Regions from separate parts of the Zoogloea sp. GDB6 genome, predicted to be linked through region 1. Evidence: riboswitches for the same ligand, from Rfam matches in the RefSeq annotation. Region 1 holds a riboswitch; the other holds the start of a gene.
What was found. A riboswitch is a leader RNA that binds a small molecule or an ion and turns the genes downstream of it on or off. The one in region 1 is predicted to bind cyclic di-GMP.
Positions count from the first base shown of each region.

Region 1 (7,771 bases):
ATCCTTCAGCAGGCCGGCCAGGGCGTCCTGGGCTGCGTCCTGCCGGCTGGCCATGGCCTGGTGATCGCGCCTCAGCGCGTCCAACTCGCGCCGCTGCTCCGTGGCCTGCACGCCACCCTGCGCACTCAGCTCGGCGAGGCGGGCAACCTCCTGGACGAGGCGATCGACGGACGGGGCCTGCTGGGCGAGGCGCTCGTCAAGCACCCCGATCGCCGCGCGCACCGCGGCCAGGCGCTCGACTTGGCCGCTCGATTCGGCCTGGAGTGCCTCGGTTCGCGCGGCCAGGTCGCTCCGTGCCGCCTCCAGCGTGGCCTCCTGGCGGAGCACCTCGTCGCGGGTCGCCCCCGCGTCGGCTAGGAGGCGTGCCTGCGTGGCGCGGACCTCGGCCAGCAGACGCTCGAATCCGTCCAGCCGCCCGTCTAGCGCCTGCAGCCTCGCCTCAACGCCGCCAAGCAAGTCGGCCTGCCGGCCGAGCTGGGCCTGAAGCGCGCAGCCGGAGGCGGCAATGGGCTCCAGGGCGCGCGCCTGCGCGGCCTGTGCATCGCTGAAGGTCTCGACGAACGCTTGCTGGAGGTCGTCGCTCAATTGCTGGGTCCAGGATGGCGCCCTCGCGAGCTCGGTGCTGAGCTGATCCAGCACTTCACGCGTCGCCTCGTCTACGGTGACTCGGGTTCGGTTGATCATGGGTCTTTCTTCGAAGGGGAAGGTCGGCCGTCAGGCGGCGAGCGCCTTCCAGTTGCGGAGGATTTCGTTTGCCGCCTTGCGGGCGCGCGGCGGGATCGAGGCCAGGAGTTCGGTTTCATCCACCACGGTCCGCAACTGCCCGGCGGTACCGAGCAGCCAACCGGCTAGGGTCGAATGGAAGAGTTCCTCGTCATTGACGATCACCCCCGCCGGCATCCCGCCGCTGCGCGCGATGATCCGGCGCAGCTCGTTCAGCGCGTCGGCGATCGTGCTCGAATTCTCCAGTTCGCGGATCGACTGCACCACCACGACGGTGGAAGTGGCCTGGCCGCCGAGGACAATCCCGCTGCGGTGCAGGAGGCTTTCGCTGGAGCCGATCTGCTGGATGTTGACCAGGGCGAACAGCACGCAGGGCGCTGCCATGAACTGCGCCATGGCACGCCGGGAGGCCAGATCGGGGCCGTCCAGGCAGACGACGCCAAGTTCATCGAAGCCGTCCCGGCCGATTTGGAGGGACGCGAAGCCAGCCCCGGCACCTCCCACAGGCTCGAGCAGGTCGAACCAGAACCTGCGCAGGAAATCGTCCAGACTGTCACGGTCGAAACCGAGGATCAGCACACGCACCTCCCCCGCGGCCTCGGCGCGAATGCGGTCGAGCAGCCGATCACGCAGGTCGAGGAACCGTCGCCTTGCAAGCAGCGCGGCAAGGTGTGCCAGCCCGACAACCGTCGCCTCGACTTCCGTCTCGCACAGATCCTCGGCGAGATGGAGGGCCGCCGCCACGGTCGGCCCCGTGGCGGCGGCTTCGCTGGAAACCGACGGATCCAGCAGCAGGGCGGCCAGCTCCCGGGCCACCGCATTGCGCTGGGCGATGTCGGCTGCGGCCGTCATCTTCGTCCTGATCGCTGCCTGCTGGCGCGCGAGCTCGGCACGGAACTGCTGGCGCACGTCCCGGGTGCGCTGCTGCGCCTGCTCCGAGTAGGCCGCGACCTGGTCTTCCTCCCGCTGCGTCGCGGCCGTCACGCGCGCTTGGAAGCCCTTGAGGTCGGCAATCTCGGTCCGGTGCTCGTAATACTCATCGACGCCCCAGTTATTATTGAAAAAATCTGCTTTGCGCTTTATCCAGCCCCAGGCGCCGGACTGCTCGACCCGACGCTTGTGGGGTGTCTCGGTGGTCTCGAACTGCAACCCAGGGTTCGCGCGTGCAGGCATCCGTCCAAGCTCGATGTCTTCGCGACGCAGATTCAGGGATTCGCAGTCCTGCGCGACGGCCGCCGCGAAGCGCCGGTTAAGCTCGATAAGGGCGGCCGGCGAGGCCCGAAGCCACTTCTCGACCTCGGTCTTCAACGCATAGGCGGGGTCCACGTCGCGCTTCTTGAGGCTCGCTGCCTTGCCGCGCAAGGCCTCGCCCTCGCACACCGCCGCACGCAGAACTGCCTGCAGCGCCTCGTCGAAACGACCATAGCACGCCTCGATATCGCCCATCTGGCGCTCGATCCGGGCCAGGTCGGCACGATGGCGCCGCTCCAACTCGACGGGATCCTCCGCCCCCGCGTCCTGGACGACCGTGGCGAGCCAGCGGCGCACCTGGGCGAAGCGACCGGCGACGATCACCGGAACGAGCGCCTCGAGCTGCTCGCGCACCCCGGCCACCAGCTGGAGCAGCCCCGATTCGGGCAGCCGTCTCTGAAGGGCCCAATGGGCCGACACCTGGCTCACCGAGACCGCGTCGACGCCCGCCCGCTTCAAGACGGACAGCACTCGGCGCAGGTGCTTCTCGAGAACCTGGTTCCGGGTTTCAATGACCTGGCCATGGGCACCGAGGCGCTCGACGACGCTGTCGACCATGTTCTGCACGACGATCACTGGCTTGCCGTGGTCCCGGGCCCGACAGACGTACTCCGTGAGCTTGGCATCGGAGTTCGCCTTGCAGGTCGTCAGGAACAGCACGACATCCACCGTCGGGAGCAGCACGTCGAGGGTGAGCGTCTCGTGGTCGTCGTGACCATAGGCGTCGAGGCCGGGGGTGTCAACAAGCGACACACCGCGCCCAAACCGAAAACGCGGGGAACGGACGCGGATCTCCTCCACGCCTTCACGGTTTCCCGGATTGGTCTTTTCGTCCGCAAAGCCCGCGAGGCCGGCGTTGATTGCGTCACCACGGAATACCTGCGGCTGGCGGGCGGGGTTCTTGAAATAGACGACGCCTTCAGTCACCTCGCCCCATTCGCACACCACCAGGCAATTCGAGCTCGGGCGTACTGCGTCGGGCAGGAGCCGGGCCTCCAGCAACGCATTGACGAGCGTCGATTTTCCAGAACTCGTGACACCCAGCAAGCCGACCCGGAAAGCATCGTTGCGCCACAGGCTCTCTCGACGATCCAGCCACTCTAGTTCATTACGGAAGTAGGTCGCCAGCTTACCGTTCTGCCCCATGAGGGTGCGGATCTGCCGGACCAATTCTTCAAGCCGGGCCTTTTCGGGGTGGACTGCGTGGTCCATCGTGAGCCTCCGGCTAAGGCACGTTTCGGCCGGAGCCGGCAGTTTCATCAACTCTTCCCATCGAGAGTGAAAGGCGAACGCCTCTCGATCGCATCACACGACTCCGCGTCAACTTCTCGCGACCATCCTCCATACATCCCCAACGAATCCAATTCATAAACGATCTCCTGCGTCCAATGTGTACGGCGTCTGCACGCCAGCGGCGGAAGAACCACTCAGCCTATGAAGATTTCATTTCCGCTCTTGGCCCTTCAGCACGACACCACATGCAACCACCGCCCGAACACCGCACCAATGGCAGCTACAACTCCTCGCGCAGCTAATCCGGTAACCGACGAACCAGCAGAAGCACCAACGACAGTACCAACATCAACTTGGGAACTTGCGTGATCACCGTAAATGCACCACTCACAAGTCAGAGAACCCCGAGTAATGCACAACCCGATCGTCACCGACATAAATCCGATGATGGCAGTACCCTGTTCGAGGGATAACCAAGTGCGAACCGATAGCAATGCCAGAGATGTGATTCCCCATGCAGAACGTTGATGTTAAAGACATCACGGACTTCACCAAGAACATTGCGCATGAGGATCAAGAAGACCGCAGACGACCAACACTGCGGTGCAACCCGACCATCCTTCTGCGCAAATGCAGTTAGGACCCGTGGCTTTGCGTCCGAGGCTCTCACCTCGTTTGCCGATGCTGTAAATCCTGTATGGAATAGAAACCACGCGATATGACTTTATTCACACAATCCAAAATGCCTTGAACCGATGCAGGATACCTGCAGCAATGTACCTCGCCCGCTTCGGAAGCATCTGCGTACTCATTTGCTCGGGCACAGCTCAGCCCAGATGACGTAGAGGTACGCGTACTTGGCCGACGCTGGGCGCAAGTGGGTGATGGGCAAGCTCGGTGCAGTGCTCACCGCGGCAGTGCGACAGGCGGCGGGTAACGAGGAAGATGACGAGGACAAGGCGACCTAACTGCTGGTGAGCGAACAGGAACCCCGAACGGCTTCGCGGCCGTTCGGGGTCGTTGTCTGTTTTTTCCCGCCGGATCACCCCTACTCCCCTACCGCATCCCCTAGCTCAGATCACGGCGCGACCTTGGCCAACCTCGACTTTCCCCGTTTCCCCCAGTTCCCCCGACTTCTGCCGAAGGCTGCCCCCGGCACCCCGGCACCCGGGCACCGACAACATCGTGGGAAGGAGGGAAACAGGGGGGAACCCAACATCGCCAAGGATTGAGGCAGGACCGGGCCAGGGGGAGGCGGCAGGGATTTCCCCCAACTCGGGGGAGCGGCTGCCGGCCGCCCCTGTCGGCAACAGAACATTGTCTTCCTCAACGGTAACCTGACCATGTCTGCCCCTCCCCTCGACCTCTCCATGCGCACCTACGCTTCGCCCCCTACGACCACCGGGCCAGTCCGTTTCGACTGGCTGCAGGCTGTCGTCCAGATCGCGGGGCGCTCGAAGGCGCTCCACGTTGCAGTCCTTCTCGCCTGGCTCGCCGCGCACGAGGGCAGGCCAGACGTCAGGGTGACCCGCTGCCACATGGCCTTGTGGTCGCTGTCGCGGGATGCCTGCGGCGATGCACTGCGCCTGCTCCGGGCGCACAGGCTGGTGCGGGTGTGGTCCGCCCCGGGACGTGCGCGTGTCGTCATCCTGACGGAGCCGGGCAGTGACACGCCCTTGACCATCTCCTGACAGCAAAAACTCCGAACGACATCGTGGCCGTTCGGGGTTCTGGTCTGGCGCTCCAGCCCTCGACAGACAGGTAAGCGTCGGCGCGTTAGATGCCTACGGCAGCCAAGGGGGAACAGTCCACTTCTCTACACTTATCGCCTAACCTTAACATTCGCTTTCGCGTAATACTTGCAGGCGAATAAACGCTTTAAGCGCCGGATCCTTGAACGTGGTGTAGTTTGCGAGACGATCTACACCATCCGCACGTTCGACATCCTTTAGCACTTCTCCGTAGCGCGGCTCCTTCAAGTCTCTCAAGGGACCGGAAAGGGTGGAGCTCGCCACATCCTTGCCCAAATACGCACTGACGCGTGTGCGAAGCATCTCCATCGTCACATACTCGTCTTCACACTCGGCCATCGCCCGTAAAATCTGCTTGCGATAACGCAAATCTCCAGTACTTTCGATGGCTGCAAGGTACGCTCGGTTTAGCCGAGCAACTTTTTTTCCGACAAAGGTATTAAGTGCAGCATCGACATCAGCCATCGAAACTTCTCGAGGACTGCGTTCAAATGCTGCTTCAGCAGCTTCAAGTGCAAGATACTGGAGGATGCTGGGAGAACCTACGCAAGTTCGTACAAGTTTCCCTGCCACGGATTGGGATATTTTGATCGCAAGATCTCCCATCCCTTTAGAAACAACAAACTCCGCCTCACTTTCGGTCATCGCCTTCAAATGAATCTCTTGGAGAAGGCGGTCAATACCGGGATCGGACGAAACTAAACGGCTTGCATCGGATGATGTGCCGAGAAGCACGATACGGAACTTTTTACAGTTAGCGTTACCGTAACTCTTTAAAAATTTTGCAAGATCTTGCGAAAAGCTTGGCGAAGCTTGATGCAACTCGTCGAGCAACAGGACTATTCCCTCAGCTTCGCAAAGTTCAATCAATTTTGAATCGGTGGGCGAGGTCACAACAAACTGCTGCTCTTCCTGCTGGGTCGAGGTTGCTGTCTTCGTTCGTTTAGATGCAACTACAGCCTTGAAAAATCCAGAAGTTGCTTCAGCCTGACCTGACTGTTCGTGCACAGCAGAGTTCGTACTGCCCACCACTCGTTTCGTGGTGACGGCGTAGCCAAGCGCCTCTAGGCAAGAACTGAAAATTTCATCGAGTGACTTACCCGCAACGCTCTTAATATTAACGAGGCGGCCTTGGCTGTCTTCGTCACGAAGTACGAAGCGGGCCATGGATGTTTTACCAACTCCATATTCTCCGTAAACGACCGGGATCATCCCTCTGCTCAGGGTTTTCTGGAAATCCTTCTCTGCCTCTCCTCGGGCCGCGTACACGTTAGTAGGCAGGATCGGCAGTTGGCCCGGAGTGAAGACATTATTCGGAGTGAGCATCGCGTTACGAAAGCTGGGAATATGAAGGCTGACAATATACTCGACTGGAATCAGAACATCTGCAACGCGCTCGCCTCTGGCACGTCGTCTCGGTCGTCGCGAAACCGGCGATGCCCCGGCCCGCGGAGTTTCCCCCGCGCTGAACGCAAAAACGCCGACCACATGGATCGGCGTTTTTACTTGAATTTTTTGGTGGCCAGTCGCGGAATCGAACCACGGACACGCGGATTTTCAATCCGCTGCTCTACCAACTGAGCTAACTGGCCCCGAAAGAGAGCGCATTATAGGAAGCGGTTCGGCACTCGTCAAGCACTTTCTGTTTTTATTTTAATCAGCCCGGAGGAAAGTGTTCCGAAGCCACCCGCGGCAAGGCCGGGCGCTCCGCCAACTCCTCTTCGAAAGCCGAGCGACTGCGCGGGAAAACCACTTGGGCGATGGTGCCCTTGCCGGACGGGTTGGGAATCAGGCTGACTTTGGCGCGGTGCAACTCGGCAATTTCACGCACGATTGGCAAGCCGAGGCCCGAGCCACTCTCGGCGCTACCGAGTACGCGGTAAAAGCGCTCGAAGACCCGCTCCCGGTCGGCCTCGGGCACACCGATGCCGGTATCCTCGACCTCGACGATGGCGCGCTCGGTGGCGATCGTGCGCACCGTGACGCAACCGCCATCCGGCGTGTACTTGATGGCATTGTCGATCAGGTTCTTCAGCAGTTCCCCAAGCAGCACAGGGTTGCCATCGATGACCAAGGGCTCGTCGGTGGTTTCGAGGCCGAAATCGATGTTCTTCTGGCGTGCACGCGGCACAAAGTCGCTGAGCATGTTGCGCAGCAGCGCCTCGAGATCCACCCGTTCGACAGCATAGATTTTTTCGTAACTGGCCTCGGCGCGGGCCAGGGAAAGGAGCTGGTTGATCAGATGGCTGGCGCGCTCTGCGCTCTGGGAGATATGCAGCAGCGAGCGGTGGATCTGCTGCGGGTCGGTTTCCATCAGGGCCAGATCGGTCTGCATGCGCAGGCCGGTCAGCGGCGTGCGCATCTGGTGGGCGGCATCGGCGATGAAGCGCTGCTGAGCCTGTAGGTTCTCCTCAAGACGCGCCATCATCTCGTTGAAGGCGACGATCAGTGGACGCACCTCCTCCGGCACGCCCGACACCGAGATCGGCGACAGATCCGACGGGCGGCGGCGGCGGATCAGGCGCTGCAGCTGGTTGAGCGGCGCGATGCCGCGGGACAGACCCAGCCAGACGAGGATCACGGCAATCGGGATGATCGCGAACTGGGGCAGCAAGACCCCGGTCACCACCCGCGATGCAAGGGTGCTGCGCTTGTTGCGCGTCTCCGCCACCTGCAGCAGCACCAGCCGATTGGGCATGCTGTCGATGGGGCGCAGGAACTGATAGGCGACGCGGACTTCCTCGCCGGCGATGGTCTCATCCCGATACATGACCAGATCCGGCACGACGTTGTCCGGTGGGCTGAGATTGGGA
Region 1 covers NZ_CM161497.1:494,049-501,819, reverse strand. The annotation lists gene AC1PQG_RS02280 (hypothetical protein) at 1-684, opposite strand, end outside; gene AC1PQG_RS02275 (dynamin family protein) at 715-3,186, opposite strand; gene AC1PQG_RS02270 (lecithin retinol acyltransferase family protein) at 3,595-3,723, opposite strand; cyclic di-GMP riboswitch class I at 3,809-3,897, opposite strand; gene AC1PQG_RS02265 (hypothetical protein) at 4,551-4,898, shown strand; gene AC1PQG_RS02260 (AAA family ATPase) at 5,043-6,284, opposite strand; tRNA gene AC1PQG_RS02255 (tRNA-Phe) at 6,475-6,550, opposite strand; gene AC1PQG_RS02250 (sensor histidine kinase) at 6,616-7,771, opposite strand, start outside.

Region 2 (7,771 bases), 320 kb from region 1:
GCCAGCGGCGCTACCTGGAATCGCTCAACGCCTACGCGCGCCAGTTCGCGCAGCCGTCGGCACGGCCCGAGGTGGATGCGATCTTCGGCATTCCGCCGACGGTGGCCATCGAGCAGCGGGTCAGCCGCGGCGGGCGCAAGAGCACCGTGGGCACCCTCACCGAGATCCAGCCCTTCCTGCGCCTGCTCTACGTGAAGCTGGGCACCCAGTACTGCCCGGACTGTGACGTGCCGGTCACGCCGCAGAGCTTCGAGGCCATCGTCGCGCAGATCCAGCGCGACTTCCAGGGCCGCTCCGTCGAGCTGCTGGCGCCGCTGATCATCAACCGCAAGGGTTTGTACACCGACCTCGCCAAGTGGGCGCGGGGCAAGGGCTTCGAGCAGCTGCGCGTCGATGGCGACTACCTGCCGACCAAGAAATGGCCGCGACTCGACCGCTACAAGGAGCACAACATCGAGCTGCCGGTGGGCATGGTGCAGGTCGGGCCGGACACCGAAACCCCGCTGCGCGAATACGTGGCGGCGGCGCTGGAGCATGGCAAGGGCGTCCTCAAGCTGCTGCCGCTCGGTGACGAGTCCGCGACGCTGACCACCCTGTCCACGCTGCGCGCCTGCCCGGATTGCGGCACCAGCTTCCCCGAGCCCGACCCGCGCCTGTTCTCCTACAATGCCAAGCACGGCTGGTGCCCGGACTGCTACGGCACCGGCATCAAGATCGCCGGCAAGGTGGAGAACCCGGACGACCTCGACCTGGGCGAACTGGAGGCCGACAGCGACGAGGCCTGCCCGAGCTGCCACGGCGCCCGCCTCAACCCGGTGGCCCGCGCAGTGCGCTTCCGCGACCTGGGCCTGCACGAGCTGGCCTCGCTGGCGGTGGGCAAGGTGGCGGACTTCTTCGACGGCCTGCAGCTGGCCCGTCGGGAGGCCGACATCGGCCGCGACCTGGTCGGCGAGATCCGCGGCCGGCTGGACTTCCTGAAGAAGGTCGGCCTCGGCTACCTGGCCCTCGACCGCGCCGCACCGACCCTGTCCGGCGGCGAGGCCCAGCGCATCCGCCTGGCGGCCCAGCTCGGCTCCAACCTCACCGGGGTGTGCTACATCCTCGACGAGCCGACCATCGGCCTGCACCCGCGCGACAACCAGCTGCTGCTCGACACGCTGGAAGCCCTGCGCGGCCGCGGCAATACCCTGCTGGTGGTGGAGCACGACGAGGACACCATCCGCCGCGCCGACCACGTCATCGACATCGGTCCCGGCGCCGGCGTGCGCGGCGGGCGCATCATCGCCGAAGGCAAGCTGGCTGACCTGATGGCGGCACCGGAATCGGCCACCGGCCGCTGTTTCCGCCAGCCGCTGGTGCATCCGCTGGCGCCGCGCCGCGCGGTGGCGGACGAGCAGCCGGCGTTGGTGGTGCGCGACGCCAGCCTGCACAACCTGAAGAACGTGTCGGCCCGCGTGCCCCTCGGCCGCCTGACGGTGGTGACCGGCGTGTCCGGCTCCGGCAAATCCACCTTCGCCCGCGACGTGCTGCACGCCAGCCTGGCGGCGGGCGCGCCGGTGGGCTGCGCCGAGCTGGCCGGCCGCGAGCTGGTCGGCCGCGTGCTGGAAGTGGACCAGACGCCGATCGGCAAGACGCCGCGCTCCTGCCCGGCCACCTACATCGGCTTCTGGGACGCCATCCGCAAGCTGTTCGCCGAGACCACCGAGGCCAAGATGCGCGGCTGGAACGCCTCGCGCTTCTCCTTCAACACCGGCGCCGGCCGTTGCCCGGTGTGCGAAGGGCAGGGCCAGATCACCATCGAGATGAACTTCCTGCCCGACGTGAAGATGCCCTGCGAGGCCTGCGGCGGTGCCCGCTTCAACCCGGAAACCCTGACCGTGCAGTGGAAGGGCAAGACGGTGGCCGACCTGCTGCACATGGCGGTGGAGGACGCGGTGGATTTCTTCGCCGCCCATCCGTCCATCGCCCATCCGCTGCGCCTGCTGCAGGACGTGGGCCTCGGCTACCTGACCCTCGGCCAGCCCAGCCCGACCCTGTCCGGCGGCGAGGCCCAGCGCATCAAGCTGGTCTCCGAGCTGGCCAAGGTGCGCGGCCGCGCCGGCGAATCGGCGGCCGGCCCCGGCCGCCCGCTGCCGCCGGAGAAGCACACCCTGTACGTGCTCGACGAGCCCACCGTCGGCCTGCACATGGCCGACGTGGAGAAGCTGATCCACGTGCTGCACCGCCTGGCCGATGCCGGCCATACGGTGCTGGTCATCGAGCACGACCTGGATCTGATGGCCGAGGCCGACTGGATCGTGGATCTGGGGCCGGAAGGCGGCGACGGCGGTGGCGAGATCGTCGCCGAAGGGCCGCCGGAGGCGGTGGTGCAGGTGGCGCGCTCCCACACCGGGCGCATCCTCGGCGAGTTCCTGGCGGCGCGCCGCGGCGAGGCCGCCTGAGCCGATGAACTCCGACGACCTGCGGCTGTTCGCGCGCATCGTCAAGGCCGGCAGCATCTCCCGCGCGGCGCTGGAGACAGGCGTCGACCAGTCCACGCTGAGCCGGCGCCTGGCGGCACTGGAAGGGGAGCTCGGCACGCGCCTGCTGCACCGTAGCGGGCGCGGCGTGCTGCCCACCGAAAGGGGCGAGAAGCTGCTCGAATACGCCGAGTCCATCGGCCGCCTGCTCGACGAGGCCGGCTCGGTGATGCAGCACGGGGACGGACGCGGCCCGAGCCAGCTGCACATCGCCGCCCAGCCGACCATCGCCAGCCTGCTCTTTGCGCCGTTGGCGCGGCTGCTGAAGGAACACTACCCCGACAGCCGGCTGCGCTTCGTGGAAGCACTGGCCGATCAGCTGCTCGACAAGCTGGCCAGCGGTGACGTGGACCTGGCGCTGATCTACCTGCCTGAGCAGGGTGCCGTGCAGGCCGATGTACTGCTCAGCGAAGGGCTGCGCCTGGTCTTGCCCGCCGCGCACCGGCTGGCCGGCGAGGCCGTGCCGGTGTCCGCGCTACGCGACATCCCGTTGATCCTGCCGAGTACTCACCACGGCCTGCGCATGTTGGTGGAGTCCTTGGCGGCTCGCCATGGCTTTGCGCCGCGGATCGCGGTCGAGCTGGATGGCTCGATCGCCCTCATCAAGCGGATGGTGGCGGAAGGCTGCGGCGGAACCCTGCTGCCCGAAGCTGCGGTGCGCGACGAGATCGCCGCCGGCGTGCTGCGGAGTTGTCGGCTGAGCGACCCGGAGGTGAGCCGGCAGGTCGGTCTGGTGCTGGCACGCAACCGGGTCGTGCCGGATGGCCTGTGGACCATCGTCCGGCTGATCAAGGACGAGGTGGTCCGCCTCGTCGCGTCCGGCGAGTGGCCGGATGCGCGGTTGGCCACGATCCCTGCCGAGGGGCCGTGATCTCAGCGCGTCGCGTGAGAGGGTTCCGGGCGACGCTCGGTGCTGCCTTCGGCGGCAGAGAGCGGAGGATGCTTGTCGTGATGGGCGACCAGCAGGCGGTGCAAGGCCCAGGCGCCGATGCCGCACATGGCCATCACTACCGCCAGTGGTCGTCCGCTGCCGTCGTGGAGCAGGCCGACCAGTGCACCGGCGAGGGTCGCGAAGAAGAACTGCAGCGCGCTGGCCAGGGCCGCCGCGGTGCCGGCCTGTTGCCCGTGGGTGGCGAGCGCCGAGGCGGTGGCGTTGGGGATGATGAAGCCGAGGCTGCTGACGAAGCAGAAGAAGACACCGACGAACCACGGTAGCGAGATCTGCCCGGTGAAGGCCAGCCCAGCGAGCAGCATGCCGGTCAGCAGCGGCACCCACAGGGCGCGGCGCAGCAGCAGCGTCGCCGAGTGGCGCTTCAGCAGATGGGCGTTGAGCTGGCTGGCGGCGATCAGGCCGAAGGCGTTGCTGCCAAAGAACCAGCCGTAGTCCTGCGGTGCGACGCCGTACAGGTCGATGAGCACGAAGGGTGAGCCGGCAACGTAGGCGAACATACCCGACATGGCCAGGCCGCCGCCCAGCGCGTAGCCGAGGAAGGCCCTGTTGGCGAGCAGGCGGCCGTAGTTGCGGAGCACCGTGCCGAGCTGCAGCGGCGGTTCGTGGCGGGTGTCGTGGCTTTCCGCCAGGCCCAGGCGGATGGCAAGCAGACAGGCTGCGCCGAACACCGCCAGCACGATGAAGATGCTGCGCCAGCCGGAGACGCCGAGCAGCGCGCCGCCGATCAGCGGGGCGAGGATGGGGGCGAGGCCCATTACCAGCATCAGCAGCGAGAAGGCGCGTGCGGAGTCCCTCGCCGAGCAGCGGTCGCGGACGATGGCGCTGGGGATGATGATGCCGGCACAGCCGCCGAGGCCCTGCACTAAGCGCCAGCCGATCAACGCCGGGATGCTTGTCGCGCAGGCGGCGCCGATTGCCGCCACGGTGTAGATGATGAGCCCGACGTAGAGCGGCTTCTTGCGGCCGAAGCGATCGCTGAGGGGGCCGTAGAACAGCTGGCCGAAGGTCAGCCCGATGAAGAAGGCGGCCAGGGTCAGTTCAACGCTGCCGGGCTGCCCGCCGAGGCTGCGCTCGATCTGAGGGAAACTGGGCAGGTACATGTCGATGGACAGCGGGCCGATGGCGGTCAGCACACCGAGCAGGATCAGCCAGGGTGGTAGGCCGAGCCGGGAGTCAGAGGAATTGGAAATTGTTGTCATGATGGGGACTGCGGGTTGGGGATTGCAGTATGGGTGAGCAGCAGACTCCGCTCATGGCGCTGAGCGCATAGCCGCTATGCGGTGCCACCGACGGTGGTTTGGGGGGGGCGGAGATCCTGAATGTTGCAATGCCGAATCACGATTCCGTGGCTTTCGGATTCGGCCCTGGAGGACTAAGATACAGACCGTTCAGTCAAAATGACGGGATGAAGGGCAAACTCATTAAAAGATGAGGACGCAAAACTTCCGGCCTAAAGCGCGTCGGTGCGCCATGGCAGCGGGGTTGCCGGCACATCGAGCCGCCGTGTTCCAACGATCTGTTCGATGCTGTCGTCAGCGAGGCCCTGAAATAACCCAGGAGTCAGGGCCATGAAGATCGTTCTCCCGCACAGTCAAATCCAGGTATATCGGCTTCCCATCGCCGCGGCGGTTGTCGCTTCGGCGCTTGTCAGCGGGTGTGGTGGCGGAAGCGGCTCCGAGGCGTCGGCGCCGCAAACGGCGGCTCCCCTGGCGTCCGCCAGCACGAGTCTCCAGATGGACTTGGCTGCGCTGCCGGCTGATATAGCGACAAAGACCGTCGAACCTGCGTTCCACCTTGCGCCCACACCGATCGACGAGCCGGGTGGGGCCGATCAGGCTGGAGATGGCGCTTCGGCGCAGGTGTATCCCCATTACCAGTCCGTCCCGAGCGAACTTCGGGCCCTGTCCTCGCGAAATCTAACCCCTCAGGCGATTGCCGCATTTCGTCGCGTTCAGTCCAGTGGAATCCAGTACGTGCAGGGTGCGACGGACGTCGCCCCGATGGCCACCAGCAGCAGTGTCGTCACCTATACGCCGGCCCAGATCCGTGCCGCCTACGGTATGCCGGCCTTGCCGACTGCCGGCAGCACTCCCACGGCGACGCAAGCTGCACAAATGGGGGCCGGACAGACGATCTACATCGTTGCGGCGTATCACGATCCGAACGTCGCGGCCGAGCTCGCCGCTTTCAATGCCAAGTTTGCCCTCCCGGCGTGCACCAGCAAGGCGATTGCAACCACTGCGGGTCTTCCGCTCGGCACAGCCAGTTCCAGTGCTTGCGAGTTCTCGGTGGTCTATGCCAATACCAGTGGTGGTATGAGTGGCACGCCCCGGGGCTATAACTCCAGCTGGGCGACCGAAATCGCCCTCGATGTGCAATGGGTCCATGCCACCGCCCCTCTGGCGCGCATCGTTCTGATCGAAGCTCCGGATGCCACGACGAACAGCCTGCTGGCGGCGATCAAGCTCGCCAATGCAATGGGGCCAGGTATCGTTTCGATGAGCTTCGGCTCCAATGAAGGCAGCTGGACCGCTTCCGTCGATAGCGCTTTCAGCGGCAGCAACATGACCTACCTCGCGGCTACCGGTGACTCCGGCGTGGGCGTATCTTGGCCCGCTGTCTCCACCAAGGTGCTGGCGGTTGGTGGCACGAGCCTGCGCTACAGCGGCAGCGGTGCGCGTAGTGAAGTGAGCTGGTCGGGGACGGGGGGAGGCACGAGTGCCTATACGGCGGTTCCCGGCTATCAGACCACCAGCGTGCCGGGCCTGGGCTCCGTCAGCCGGCGAACCGTTGCCGACGTAGCCTTCAATGCAGACCCGACCACCGGTCAATACGTTGCCATCCTGTCTCCCGGCAGTAGTACCGCCAGCTGGTTCAGCGCCGGCGGTACGAGTTTGGCCACGCCCCAGTGGGCAGGGCTGATCGCGGTGGCGAACGCGTCGCGCATCAGCGCGAGCAAATCCGTCCTCGGCCTCCCGCATTCGATTCTGTACACTCAGATCGCTACTGTTCCTGGCTCCTATGCCGCCTCGTTTGCCGATATCACCCAAGGCACCAACGGTAGTTGTGTGACCTGTTCGGCCCATACGGGCTACGACACCTTGTCGGGGCTGGGAACGCCCAACGTCGGCAATCTGATTACCCAGCTCACGAGCACGACCAATCTGCCCAGTGCTCCGACTGTCACTCCGGCCAGTATTTCAGGTTCAGCGGGAACACCTTTGACGTTTACGGTGGCTGTCAATGCCGCTAATGCGGTCAGCTATGCGTTGAGTGGCGCTCCCAGCGGCATGAGCATCAGCACCAGTGGCGTCGTCAGCTGGGCCAGTCCTGTGGCGGGTTCCTATACGGTTACCGTGACGGCCACCGACAAGACCAGCGGCTTGAGCGGACAAGGGATCTACACGATCACCATTGCCGCCAAGGCGCCGCTCGTCACCGGTGGCACGATCACCGGCAAGCCCAACGTGGCCCTGTCGTTCCCGGTCGTGGTCACCAGCCTCAATCCGGTGAGCTACAGTCTGAGCGGCGCGCCCTCGGGCATGGCGATCAGCAGCAGTGGAGTCGTCAGCTGGCAGCAACCCGTCGTGGGTAGCTACACCGTCATTGCGACGGTCAAGGATTCGAAGACCGGCCTTACAGGCCAGGCGAGCTACAGCATTCAGATCAGTTCGGGCGGACCGGTCATTACCGCTACGCCGATCAAAGGCTTGGCCGGCCAGAAACTGACGGGCTCCATTGCCTTCTCCGATCCTGGTGCCAGCTATGTCACTATCACCGTCTCCAATGCACCTCTCGGCATGCAGTTTTCTATCAGTGGTCAGACGCTACAGTATGTTTGGCTCTTCCCGGTTACCGGTAGCTATTCGCTGAGTTTGCGTGCCATTGACTCCGCTGGACTCAGTACCCAAGTCAGCATTCCGCTCACCGTAACCGCCAAGTAGGCGGAGACTTCGGAGGCAAGCCATGGGCCCCCTCAAAGTTGTCCTTGCAACAGGCCTCTTCGCTGCAGCCGCAGCACTCTACGCTGCGGACGCCCCTCCAACTGAGGTGGCGACCCCGCCGCATCGGCTCATTCCTGTTCCGCCCCCGGCGAGTGTGGCTGCCGAGCAGCTTGGTACCGAGGCCGGGGCGGCAAGCAAACCGGAGGCTTCCAGGGCGGTGATGAAGCCGCGTCAGCAGCGCGCCGGTAGCCCCGCCAGGCGCTCATGTCGGCATGCGGCATCATCCAGTTCCCACGGTGGTCCAAAGGCTGGAGCAACAAAATAGCGAAGAGAGTCTTGGCTGGCTGCTTGGAGGC
Region 2 covers NZ_CM161497.1:173,483-181,253, forward strand. The annotation lists gene uvrA (excinuclease ABC subunit UvrA) at 1-2,441, shown strand, start outside; gene AC1PQG_RS00800 (LysR family transcriptional regulator) at 2,446-3,390, shown strand; gene AC1PQG_RS00805 (Bcr/CflA family multidrug efflux MFS transporter) at 3,393-4,670, opposite strand; cyclic di-GMP riboswitch class I at 4,873-4,961, shown strand; gene AC1PQG_RS00810 (peptidase S53) at 5,040-7,415, shown strand.
Region 2: another riboswitch for cyclic di-GMP. It lies ahead of AC1PQG_RS00810 (peptidase S53); the one in region 1 lies ahead of AC1PQG_RS02270 (lecithin retinol acyltransferase family protein).